DNA from 4 places in the Pantoea sp. At-9b genome. Region 2 is predicted to be linked to each of the others. Evidence: predicted binding sites of a transcription regulator. Region 2 holds the regulator's gene; each other region holds the start of a gene.

Region 1 (3,192 bases), on a different replicon from region 2:
ACCGCGCGCCATCGCGGCATCGACGCTGCAATTCACCGTCCATTTGGCATCATAAGGCCCCGGATGCTGCGCCGGACTTAAGCCAACCGGAATGCGGTTGCCGTAGGCGGCCATCACCTCATCCAGGGTCAGGGGTGAATGGGCGTCAGCAGGTTCATAGCTGAAACTCGCCTGCCACTCCTGACGGCCTGAGGTGGTGACTTTACTGAGTTGATCGGCAGGCACCACCAGGGTTTCAGCCGCTTGTCCTGTCAGGGTGACGGCAAACTGTTTGCCCGCGCCTGGCTGGCTGCTGATATGCCCGACCGGTTGCTGCGAGGTACGACTGACCAGCGGAATTTGATCGGGGATCTCCACTTCCGGTGCCGGATAAATGAAGTGCAGCAGCAAAGCGGTGATCATCAGACCCACACCGGTCACGGCGGTAAACTGCGCCGCCCGTTTCGGTGCGGGTTTTAAATGAGCAGGCCAGTAGATCATCGCGGCCACCACCACGATGTAAATAATCCAGCCAGCAAACTCCACCAGGCGCGGATCGGCCGGAATGCCCAGCACCCCGGTGATCAGCGCCGATTGCACGGTGCCGGGGGTAACCAGCCAGCTCAGGTCAACAATGCGTTGCTGGCCCGCATTTAACCACCCTGCCTCGTGGGCACTGCGCAAGGCGGAGATAATTAAACCGGCTGCGACCAGAATCAGGAACAAGCCGGTCAGGCGGAAAAAACGTGACAGGTTGATGCGGATGCCGCCGACATAGATGCCCCATCCCACCAGCACCGCCACCAGTAACCCCAACACCGCGCCGACGGCTGCCCACACCGCCGATTGGGCGGCGGAAAAAGTCGCCAGCAGAAACACGCTGGTTTCGAACCCTTCTTTCAACACGGCGAGAAACGCCATACTGGTCAGCGCCAGCGCGCTGGAGCGGCTGATGGCCTCTGCTGCCTCGGTTTCCAGTTGACGCTTGAGGTTATGCGCATGGTTGTTCATCCACATCACCATGCCGGTAACGAAAAACACCGCCACCAGACCGATAATGGATTCCATCATCTCCTGCCGCGCCTGCGGCAAGGCGTTCTCAGTCAGGTTCAGCACAAAACCCACGGCGAGGGAGAGAATCACAGCACAACCGACGCCCAGCCACATTGCCGTAAGTGGCCTGCCATTTTTGCGTAAGAAAGCGGCGATAATGCCTACGATTAATGCGGCTTCAAGGCCTTCGCGCAATGCGATAATGAACGTCGCCAGCAAGTAGAGTGCTCCCAAACAGGTACTAAAAGCGAAATGATAATAATTATTAGTATCACTCCCCGTGAGAATAATAAACATTCCCGCTAACCAGCATAGTAAAAAAAGGAAAAACTCTATTTGCCCCTGACATTGCCAGATATTATTTTGCTTGCTGATGTGAGCCACATCTCAACATTAAGTTAACCTTAAGAAATGCCTTAATAATCTGCCTGGGTAATGACCGAGGGAAAAACCATAGATATATCTTCAGCCGGGGAAGGAAACTTTCCTCCCCCGCTGGTTATTTTTTAGATTGTAGAGATATGTAATGAGAACAGATTGATATGGCTTGTGATTTTATTTGGCTACTCAATGATTAGCCCAACGGACGGGGAAAAAATAACCACTGGCTAATGATTAGCCGCAGGCGGCAACGCCTGCAAAATCCGCCCGGCTTCCGCAGCACTCAACGGATAAGCGTAAAACTGGCGATAAAAATCACGCGTTGCATCGATGATGTTCAGATCGGGAAATAATTCAGGATGCAGTTTGGCGGCGGCCCATTGAATCTGTAACGCTACCTCGGTGCCATAGCGGTCCCATGGAAACACCCCCGCTGGATTCTGCCACACCCGATGGTTTTTCACCGCATTGACGCTGGCAAACAGCGCCGCGTAAGCAGAATCCTCCAGCTTGCCCGCGCCAGCCCCAATGATAATCACATCCGGATTCCAGCGGATAACCTCTTCCGGTGAGATCGGCTTCATATTGCCCTCGATACCCGCCGCAACATTGCGCCCCCCGGCCAGCGTAATCCAGGTATCAATCAGGGTAGCGCGTCCGTCCACTTTCAGCGGATGGAGCGACTGAATATGCAGCACGCGCGGACGCTGGCTGGCACTGAGTCCCTGCGTTTTCGCCTGAATACGCGCAATCTGTTGATCGAGATAATGGTTGTACGTCACGGCGCGCGCTGCCGCCTGCGCCGTGCCTACCACTTGTGCGGTGGTGGTGAGGGAGCGTTGCAGAGAAGCGAAGTCATCAAATTGCATCTCCAGCACCGGGATACCCGCCAGCCGCCAGGACTCGACGTCAGGATCATGGGCTGGGGCAAATACCGCATCGACATGTCGCGCCACCAGCGCCTCACTGGCAAAGGTTTTACCGTGCGCCTGGAGCGCCTGATACAACGACGGTTGCACCTTGAACATCCAGGGACGATCGGCCGGATGATTCACCGTCGCCACAATCCGATCGCCCGCGCCCAGCGTCATCAATAACGAATGATGGGCAAACCAGGCATCCGCAATATGCGTCGCCGGGTGGCTTATCACCACCTGCTGCCCCATATCGTCGGTCACCGTCTGCGCCTGAGCGACGGCGCTAATCACCAGCAGCGCCAGCCCACAGAAAGGTTTTAACATTGCTTCGCTCCCGGTTAGAAATTGAGTTGCATCGAAACCTGCACCATCCGCGGATCGCCCAATTGCGCGCTGGCGTAGCCCGAACCGCTATAGCCGTTCAGCCCACCCGGCACGATATTGGTCCAATAGTGACGATTGGTCAGGTTGGTGACATCCAGACGGAAGGTGGTGGCGGTGTTGAACAATTGCGTTTTCCACGTCGCCCCCGCATCGATGGTGGTATAACCGCTCACCCAGCCATCGTTCTGGTTGTCGGTACTACGACGTCCGACATAATGCATGCCACCGTGAATATCGGTGCCGCTCAACATCGGCAAATCGTAAGCCGCAAACAGGCTGGCGACATAACGTGACAACCCGACGATTTGTTTATTGTCCGTCTGCGCACTGGCGGTTTTCAGCAGACGCGGATCCAGCCAGGTCATGCCGCCGTAGACGTGTAAACGGTCAGTGACGTCACCATCAGCCATCAACTCAATGCCCCGGTTACGTTGCTCACCGTCCACCGCATAGTCACCGTTAGCATTGGTATACGCAT
Region 2 (3,192 bases):
CACTGCATCTCCGATGCGCTGGAAGGCATTACCCATTCGCTGTGTACGCTGGAGTTCCAGGATAACCGTCGTCTGTATGACTGGGTGCTGGACAACATCAGCATTCCGGTGCATCCACGTCAGTACGAATTCTCACGTCTGAATCTGGAATACGCGGTAATGTCGAAGCGTAAACTGACACAGCTGGTGAGTGAGAAGGTGGTAGAAGGCTGGGATGACCCGCGTATGTTGACCGTGTCCGGTCTGCGTCGTCGTGGTTACAGCGCCGCGTCAATTCGCGAGTTCTGCCTGCGTATCGGTGTCACCAAACAGGACAACATCGTTGAGATGGCCTCGCTGGAGTCATGTATCCGTGACGATCTCAATGAGAATGCGCCGCGCGCGATGGCGGTGCTGGATCCGTTGAAAGTGGTGATTGAAAACCTGCCTGCGGGTCATGAAGAGATCATCACCATGCCGAACCATCCGAACAAACCGGAGATGGGGACGCGTGAAGTGCCGTTCAGCCGTGAGGTGTGGATCGATCGCGCGGATTTCCGTGAAGAAGCCAACAAGCAATACAAACGTCTGGTGCTGGGCAAAGAAGTCCGTCTGCGTAATGCTTACGTGATCCGTGCTGAGCGCGTGGCGAAAGATGATGAAGGCAATATCACCTGCATCTACTGTACCTGCGACGTTGATACCCTGAGCAAAGATCCGGCTGATGGCCGTAAAGTGAAAGGCGTGATCCACTGGGTTTCGGCGATCCATGCGCTGCCTGCGGAATTCCGTCTGTACGATCGCCTGTTCAGTGTACCGAACCCGGGTGCGGCGGAGGATTTCCTCACCACCATCAACCCGAATTCGCTGGACATCAAACAAGGTTTTGTTGAGCCAGGCTTGCGCGATGCCGCAGCGCTGGCGCCTTACCAGTTTGAGCGTGAAGGTTATTTTTGCGCGGATAGCGTGTATTCGCAGCCCTCTAAGCTGGTATTTAACCGTACTGTCGGCTTGCGTGATACCTGGGCGAAAATCGGCGATTAATCCTTTTTGTCGTTTTCCCCATATCCTGATAAAAGGGCGAGAGATCGCCCTTTTTTATTGGCCGTAATTCAGGGTTAGCCATCTTTTATGCTGCGAGTTGTGAAACGTGCTTGTTACCGGGATTTGCAACTAATCTGACTTTAACAGAATTAATCCATTTGCGAGTGTTAAAAACTTTTTTTCAGGTAGGCTATGCGCTCTCAGACGTTGCTCCGCGGGTTATAAAGGAAAAAAAATGACAAGTCTCGCTCAGGAAGCCAAACACAGCGTGGTGGTATTACATCAACTTATCGAACGTATTTTTAATCAGTCAGATAGCACCGATGACAGCATTGAATTGTTTCTGTCACACTTCCACCCGGATTTCAAAATGGTGACGCCGCAGGGCAAGCAGTTGGACGTCAATGCGCTGGAAGTGTTGTTCCGCCAGTTGCGTGGTCAGCGTGAGGGGATGCGTATTGCCACCAGCGAACATGCCATCATTTCGCAGCAAAGCAAGGAAGTGACGATTCAGTATCGTGAATTGCAAATGATGAACGGCACCAACCAGAGCCGCATCTCGCTGGCGGTATTGGATTGCAGTACCTCAATTCCGCGCTGGCGTTATTTACAAGAAACGCTGGTGCTGTGATTCAGCCATAAAAAAACCGGTGCTCAGGCACCGGTTTTTTCATACTGCATAGCACATTTTATTGCTTGTCGTGGAGCGTCTCGTCTTCGCGGCAGTCTCCCAACGCACAGTGGCCGTATAAATACAGGCTGTGGTTGGTCAGTTTGATACCATGACGTGTGGCGATTTCACGCTGACGGGTTTCAATGGATTCATCACTGAATTCAATCACTTTGCCACAATCCAGGCAGATCAGATGGTCATGATGATGCTGCTGCGTCAGTTCAAAGACGGATTTACCACCCTCGAAGTTATGGCGGGTGACGATTCCCGCGTCATCAAACTGGTTAAGAACGCGATAAACCGTTGCCAGACCAATCTCTTCGCCCATGTCGATCAGGCGTTTGTACAAATCTTCCGCGCTGACGTGATGGCATTCGGGTTCCTGAAGCACTTCCAGAATTTTCAGTCTGGGGAGCGTGACTTTCAGGCCAGCCTTCTTCAATGCGGAGTTGTTGTCAGTCATGCGGATATTGTCCTGTTACTTAGCTAGTCACTTGCGGCGCAGGGCCTTGAATGTCGATCACGCGCATTCTCATTTGCGTCTCATTATAGAACTCAAGCAGTGAAATGAAAACCAAGGGAATATCCTGAAAATCACCAGTGGCTGTAAGGAAAAGTGTCTCTAACGCCGGCGGGGATCATGCAGGTCTTTGTTTCCATTTCACTCAGCCTCATTCTGATGCCAGAGGAATAAGCGGATGACCGTTATGGGTATTCTACAGAATTGCGGGAAAAAGTTAAAAAACAGTAGCTATTATTTTTATAGGAAATTCCTTTAACTCAATGTGAGCCAGCGCCCACATTGAGGAGGGCAGGGGATCAGGCTTCGATGATCTCTTTCAATTGCAGCTCATCGAAAATCTGTTTCACCCACTTATCAACACGTTCGTTGGTCAGTTCAGGCTGACGATCTTCGTCGATAGCCAGACCCAGGAAGTGTTTGTCATCTGCCAGGCCTTTAGACGCTTCGAAATGGTAACCTTCAGTCGGCCAGTGGCCAACAATCACCGCACCGTTAGGCTCGATGATATCGCGGATGGTGCCCATCGCATCACAGAAGTATTCAGCATAGTCTTCCTGGTCACCACAGCCAAACAATGCAACCAGTTTTCCATTGAAATCAATCTCTTCCAGCGTCGGGAAGAAATCATCCCAGTCACATTGCGCTTCGCCGTAGTACCAGGTCGGAATGCCCAGCAGCAGGATATCGAATGCTTCGAGATCTTCTTTGGTGCTCTTGGCAATGTCATGCACTTCGGCCACATCTTTACCCAGTTGTTTCTGGATCATTTTTGCAATGTTTTCAGTATTGCCGGTATCGCTGCCGAAGAAAATGCCTACGATTGCCATGAGTTAAGTAACCTCTTAAATCCTGATTAGGAGTTGAATGCACAGTTAAGCGAATGATAGCAGACCGGGCAAAGTGGCGGAACTTGTAAAGCCGTGACTTTTGTTCCTGCGTGCGGTCTGCGCGAGTTACGACAGTTTGAGTTGCG
Region 3 (3,192 bases), on a different replicon from region 2:
GTCTGATGATTCATTTCCGCACCAAAGGTGATGGTCTGACTGACCCACCAGTCAAAGGGAATATTCACCTCGGAATGCAGGTTGGTATCGTTCAGATCGATGGTAGAAAAGCCTTCATCCGTGGTACTGAACAATCCTTCCAGGCCGCCGGACAGCCCCTCATTGAGTCGTTTATTACGGGTTTTCTCGAACTGAATATAGTTATTGGTCGTTACGCCGTTGTCCCAGGCACCGGTATATTTCAGGGAAAGCGTCTGACGGTAAATAACGTTGGTTTCTTTGCCGTAGTTTTCCTTTACCAGCGTGCTACTGTTGGTGTTTTGCGTATCACCGGCATAAAGATTACCCTGACGACTGTAGCCGGCATTCAATTCCAGCGCCTGCATCGGCATAAATTCCCAGCGCAGCACGCTATTAATATTTTTATTGATCACCCCTTCACGGCCCGCCGGGACCATACCCGCGTATTTACCGGTACGTTCCGCTTCATGCCCGCTGTTAATATCCTGTGCATCTGCCTGGGTTTTACTCCAGTTACCGTACAGACGCAGGGTCAGATTATCCGCCAACGCGCCACTCAGGCTGGCGTTGTAACGCTTGGTGGCCCCTTCGGATTTGTGTTCCGGCACGTTGTAGTAGGTGTTGAAATTACCATGCCACTCTTTTTCCGCCGGTTTGGTGATGATGTTGACTACACCTCCCATGGCACCGTTGCCATACAGGGCCGCTGCCGGACCACGGATGACTTCGATACGGTCAATCATTTCGGGGGGCACCCAGTTGCTGTCTCCGCGGGTATCACGTTCGCCGCGCCATCCATAACGTACCGAGTTACGGCTACTGACCGGCATTCCGTCAACCAGAATCAGCGTGTTCTCCGGTCCCATACCGCGAATATCGATTTGGCGGTTATTACCGCGTTGGCCGCTATTGGAGTTACCCGTCAGATTCACGCCGGGCATGGTGCGGATCAGTTCAGAGACATCACGTTGGATGGGGTGTTTTTTGATGGCTTCGCTGTCGATGATGGAGACACCGGGTGCTTGCAGAGTCTGCTCGCGAGCCGTCACGACCAGGGTATTGTCGTTGCTGCTTTTCTTATTGCTGATCGCCAGTTGGTCATTCTGGTCTGGCGCGCTGGTTTGTCCCTGTTGTACTGACGCTTCGTCTGCAAATGCCAGGGACGTTCCCAGGCTACACGCAATAAGAGCAGCCAGTAGCGAATATGAGTATGTCGTTTTCATCATGATATTTGTTACCTGTCCGTTGCCAACAATATAAATGAAAACGCGAACTATAATGAGAATTATTATTGATTACAATGAAGGTTTTTTATTGATCGATGAACGCCGGGAATAAATGCCATAACCTTATTGTTTTGGTGGTTAACGGTTCGGCAGCAATAGCTGATGAGGGCAATATACAGAGCTGAAATAGTAATTAACCGGGAGTAATGAGCAACGGCATAATTATATATCAACAGGCCACGGCTTTATTATTTCAGTTACCAGCGACCCCACCAACAGGGTGATAAGTTCAGAAATCCAGTCCCCCTGCTTTGCCCGGTCTGACCACATAAACGCTTCAGAATTCTTCATGATACATCTTAGGGACAATCCGTCATGATCTCCGGGTTACATAGACCGGTATCAACCGATGCTGGTGTCTACAGCCGTTCCTTGAAAGCGCGCGAATCCCCCGGAATAAAGCAACTACCAGATTTAGTAGTGACAATAGCCACCGTCCGAAATCCAGTGCATACTGGGCCTCGCTGCCATTTTCTGCTGGCAGTAAAGGTTGTATAACACATAATCCAGTCTTAATTTTCCTTACGGAATATTTACATTTCCTTTTCGATATTCTTATTATGGGGAGTACCCCCACTGAGCTGATAACAAGCGTCTGACCACAATGGTCTGAAGGCGCGAGGCCATTCGTTTAGCAGACAATCTTATCCAGGGGAAGGGAAGGTATGGGAATTTCACAGGCAAAACTGATTACTTTGCGTCGTATGCAAAGTGGTACTAAACACCGGCTACGGGGTGATAAAGCCATTGGGCTGGAAATGAAATGTGATTTTGAAATTGAGGTACGCAAACGAAGGGATATTACCTGCCGGAGTTTGGCGTCATTAATGCGGTCGGGGCTGATTGAATTCATTGCCTCTCCGACAGATATGTCACGCTATTACGAAGTCAGGTTAACGGAAGAGGGCGAAAAGGTGGTGAATGACAACAGATAAGGCCACCTGACGGATCCCGACCAGCACCCTCGGGTGCTGGTTTTTAGCCCAACATGGCTGTTGTAATTTAATGAAAAATATGATTTTTTTAAAAAGGATGCTTTTGAATGAATGGAAATGTAGGTATTTTGAGTATCGCTGCTTTATCCCTCCTGTTACTGAGTGGTTGTGCACAGACAGATTCCAGTGCGAAACGCCACGCGATTAAGTTTGTCTATACGGTTGAAGATTCTGATCCTAATTTCATGATGAACAGAGCGGATTCGATCCGCATGGCGACGCCTTTTTTTGAACAGTTCTGGCAACTGGGCAAAAAAGACCGCACGCAAGGCATCTCCAGCGCTGATGCGCAGAAAAGAGTCAGCTATTTCCATAGCGATGAGTTCATAAAATCCATCAGTGGAACATCACGATTTGCGGGCAAAGAGTACAAAGACAATGCCAGTTTATCACCACGCTGGCGTAACAATATGTCGGAGGCTGTCGCACAAACCTATATGGATGGATATCTCGGCAAGGAGTAATCAACCCGCCTGATGGTGCCCGGTTGAGCTTGACCGGGTATCCGTCATCCCGTCAATGTCAGGGGGACACCCCGTGGCAAAATCGCTATCAGGAAGCCGTCCATCTGAACCCTGCGAAGCATCATTCAGGAGGCATCTTGTGGCTCAGTATTATATTAAGCCTAAGTTTCTCTCTGTTATTATTCATGAAAAATCTCTTCTGATATTTATCTGTTTATTTGTTTCGTTCAATTGAAGTGAATTTATGCCTTTTTTATAATCAGTGGTGGGGAGGTAAGTAATAAGCATTAATTGGCGTCACCAGGAAATAATTTTAATATCATGGAATGTTGATGAAGAGGTTATCATGAGTAATCGCTGGGTTATTGCAGCCGCAGCTGTGGGTATCCATATTTCTTTGGGATCAGTCTATGCATGGAGCGTGTT
Region 4 (3,192 bases), on a different replicon from region 2:
CGCGGTGAGTTGCAGCGTCATCAAGACGCCTTGCAAAATGGAAGGGCCGGTGAAGTTCTCCGCAATCACCCCCCACTCAAAGCGCGGGTTGTTGATCATGGAGTGCGCCATCGCCACTACGCACAACAGTACCGCCAGCGCACTCAGCCAGCGTCCGTAGTAGCGTTTGCCGACGATTTTCAAATCGTCGGTGTGGTCGTGAAAATCACTCATTTAAAGATCTCTTCGTTGCGTTTAGCTTCGGTCACAGCACCAAATCCAATCCCCCAGTTATCAAGGATTTTCTTGTAGCTGCCATCTTTAATTAAGGAGTTCAATGCGGCCTGAACCGCCGGTTCCAGTGCTGACTCTTTCGGGAAGGCAACCGAGACCGGGTAATCGGTGACGCTGATTTCTCCGCTCATGGTCAACGGTTTGATGACTTTAACCTGCCACAGCAGACCTTCGTATGGGCCGAGGAACATCGGGACACGTCCGCTCACGACAGCCTGAACGCCTGCCGGACGATCCGGGAACACAGAAACTTTAATCGGTGGTTTGCCCGCGGCTTCACACGCTTTGCTGGCTTCTTCCAGTCGCGTTACCTGAGTCGTACCGGAACCGGCACCGACTTCTTTGCCACAAACGGCATCAAAGGATTTAAAAGGCGCGATGTTGGCATCTTTCTGCGAAATGATGCCCAGCAGGCTGGCATTGTAGTAGCTGACAAAATCGACCTGTTTGGTTCGGGCCAGGGTGGCATTGATGTTGGAAAGCGCCACATCATAACGGCCAGTTTTGAGACCGGGGATGATATTGTCGAAACCGCCGGTATCTTGCCAGTGCACGGGAATACCAAGGCGCTCGCCTACTGCATTCATAATGTCGATTTCACGCCCGGCCAGGGTTTTGTTGTCTTCTTTATAGAAGGTAGTTGGCGGCGTGTTGGGGTTGGTTCCGGCAACAATATAGCCACGTTTCACGATATCCGCAGGTAACAGGCTTTTCAGCGCCGGATCGGCTTGAACATGGACTGAACTGTCGGTGGGAACAGCTTGTTCGGCGGCAAACGTGGTGTGCGCACTCAGAGCAAGTGCGAAAAGGGTCATTCCTTTTGCGAATTTCACTGGAACCTTTCTCCTGATATTTAAAATGTTTCCCCAGCGGGAAAAGGCATTGGAGGTAGCGATGTATTTTTCACCTCATAAGCCACATTTATTTTGTGCCTACGGGTTTATTCATCCTCGAAATGTCCCGGCGTCATTTTCAGTGAATATATGCAGGGATCACAAATGCGAAAAACAGATATCTATTCCCGAATTATAGAAATAGCGATTACGCGTTGATATCCGGGGCAGGAACGATGTGCTATGTGGAGGATTTAGGCGAGGAATCAAAGGGCTACAAAAGCAGCAATAACCTGTCATTTTATTCTTAGTCATAACGATGTTTTCTAAGCGATCGCAAATTGCAGGCAGGGAAACATGAACAACATCGTTTATTGAAAATATGTACATCCCCCCTTCAGTTGCTGAGGGAATAAACGCCACAGCGCCTGCAATCTTCCAGCAAGGAGAGGCTCGTTCCGCGATGGTGGTGTGTTTCGACTTTTAAGTATGTTGTAATTAACTTACGCTTTTCTCACTATTGCGCTCTACATTGAGTGAATTTTAACCAATTAAGGAGAAACCAGGGAGATTCCTTACTAAAGATATACAATGATAATTATTCTCATTATCATGCGCATTTACTTACAAACGTTAACAAAACAGGGAGAAATCTTAAGTGAATGTAACTGCATGTAGCCAAAAGCGTCCCGTCGCGCTGTTTTTGGCCGGGCTGCTGAGTACGTCAGCTTATGCCGCCAATGAGGAGCCAACCGAAAAACTGGCTGACGATGAATCGATGATCGTCACGGCGGAAGAGGAACTGAAACAACAGCCGGGTGTGTCAACCATCACGGCGGAAGACATTCAGAAAAGTCCTCCGGTTAACGATTTGTCCGATATTATTCGTAAGATGCCTGGCGTGAATCTCACCGGCAACAGCGCCAGCGGCAGCCGTGGTAATAACCGCCAGATCGATATTCGCGGCATGGGGCCAGAAAACACCTTAATTATGATTGATGGTGTTCCTGTTACCTCGCGTAATGCCGTGCGTTACAGCTGGCGCGGTGAACGCGATACGCGCGGTGATACCAACTGGGTGCCCGCCGAAATGGTGGAGCGCATCGAAGTCATTCGCGGCCCTGCGGCATCGCGTTATGGCTCAGGTGCTGCTGGTGGCGTGGTGAATATTATTACCAAACGCCCAACCAACGACTGGCACGGCTCATTATCGCTGTTCACCAACCAGCCAGAAGATGATAAAGAAGGCGCGACCAAGCGCGCCAACTTCAGCCTGAGTGGACCGCTAGCGGGCGATGCCCTCACCATGCGCCTGTTTGGTAACATCAATAAAACTGACGCGGATGCGTATAACATCAATACCGCAGAGAACGGTTCTTATGCCGCAGGCCGCGAGGGTGTGCGTAATAAAGACATCAACACGGTGCTCTCGTGGAAAATCACCCCGCTGCAAATTGTCGATTTCAGCTATGGCTATAGTCGCCAGGGCAATATTTATGCGGGCGATACGCAATACAGCAACGGTAATATCAGCCCGGATGGTCTGGTTGAGTCACTGTATGGTGATGAAACGAACCGTATGTATCGCCAGAGTTATGGTCTGACCTATAACGGCATCTGGGACTGGGGTACATCAAAGCTCAATTTTAATTACGAGAAGACCAACAACACCCGCCTGCAAGAAGGTTCGACCGGCCGTGTTGAAGGGATGATCAACAGCAATGACTACGCAACCAGCCGCCTGGAAAGTTACCGTGCGGGGGGAGAGATTAACTTCCCGGTTGAATTGCTGGTTGATCAAACCGTGACCCTGGGGGCGGAATGGAATCGTGATGAATTGAATGATCCGGCCTCTATGACGGCGACCGATGCCTCCGGCGTAATCATTGATGGCGTTTCCGGTAATCCTTCCTCACGCAGCAGCAAAAATAGCGCCACCATCAGCTCTCTTTATTTTGAAGATAACATCGCCGCCACCGACAGTACTGAAGTGATTCCTGGCCTGCGCTTCGATTATCACGATAAATTCGGTGCTAACTGGAGCCCAAGCCTGAATATTTCTCAGGGGCTGGGTGATTATTTCACC

Evidence for each region. The regulator Fur, encoded in region 2, represses iron uptake genes when iron is present. The targets are predictions, from matches to a motif close to ATAATAATGAGAACNACTATCAA.
Region 1: efeU (iron uptake transporter permease EfeU) is a predicted target of Fur. The motif match lies at 1,285-1,307, and genes of this name have one in related genera.
Region 3: PAT9B_RS27365 (TonB-dependent siderophore receptor) is a predicted target of Fur. The motif match lies at 1,294-1,316, and genes of this name have one in related genera.
Region 4: PAT9B_RS23125 (TonB-dependent siderophore receptor) is a predicted target of Fur. The motif match lies at 1,698-1,720, and genes of this name have one in related genera.

What each region holds. Positions count from the first base shown of each region.
Region 1 covers NC_014838.1:437,485-440,676, reverse strand. Annotated here, with positions in the region: gene efeU (iron uptake transporter permease EfeU) at 1-1,251, opposite strand, end outside; gene PAT9B_RS22415 (ABC transporter substrate-binding protein) at 1,641-2,654, opposite strand; gene PAT9B_RS22410 (TonB-dependent siderophore receptor) at 2,669-3,192, opposite strand, start outside.
Region 2 covers NC_014837.1:1,231,981-1,235,172, forward strand. Annotated here, with positions in the region: gene glnS (glutamine--tRNA ligase) at 1-1,023, shown strand, start outside; gene PAT9B_RS05550 (hypothetical protein) at 1,259-1,654, shown strand; gene fur (ferric iron uptake transcriptional regulator) at 1,713-2,159, opposite strand; gene fldA (flavodoxin FldA) at 2,516-3,046, opposite strand; gene ybfE (LexA regulated protein) at 3,173-3,192, opposite strand, start outside.
Region 3 covers NC_014841.1:8,478-11,669, reverse strand. Annotated here, with positions in the region: gene PAT9B_RS27365 (TonB-dependent siderophore receptor) at 1-1,244, opposite strand, end outside; gene PAT9B_RS27360 (hypothetical protein) at 1,973-2,242, shown strand; gene PAT9B_RS27355 (Exc2 family lipoprotein) at 2,350-2,766, shown strand; gene PAT9B_RS27350 (OFA family MFS transporter) at 3,113-3,192, shown strand, end outside.
Region 4 covers NC_014838.1:594,781-597,972, forward strand. Annotated here, with positions in the region: gene PAT9B_RS23115 (amino acid ABC transporter permease) at 1-213, opposite strand, end outside; gene PAT9B_RS23120 (ABC transporter substrate-binding protein) at 210-1,088, opposite strand; gene PAT9B_RS23125 (TonB-dependent siderophore receptor) at 1,765-3,192, shown strand, end outside.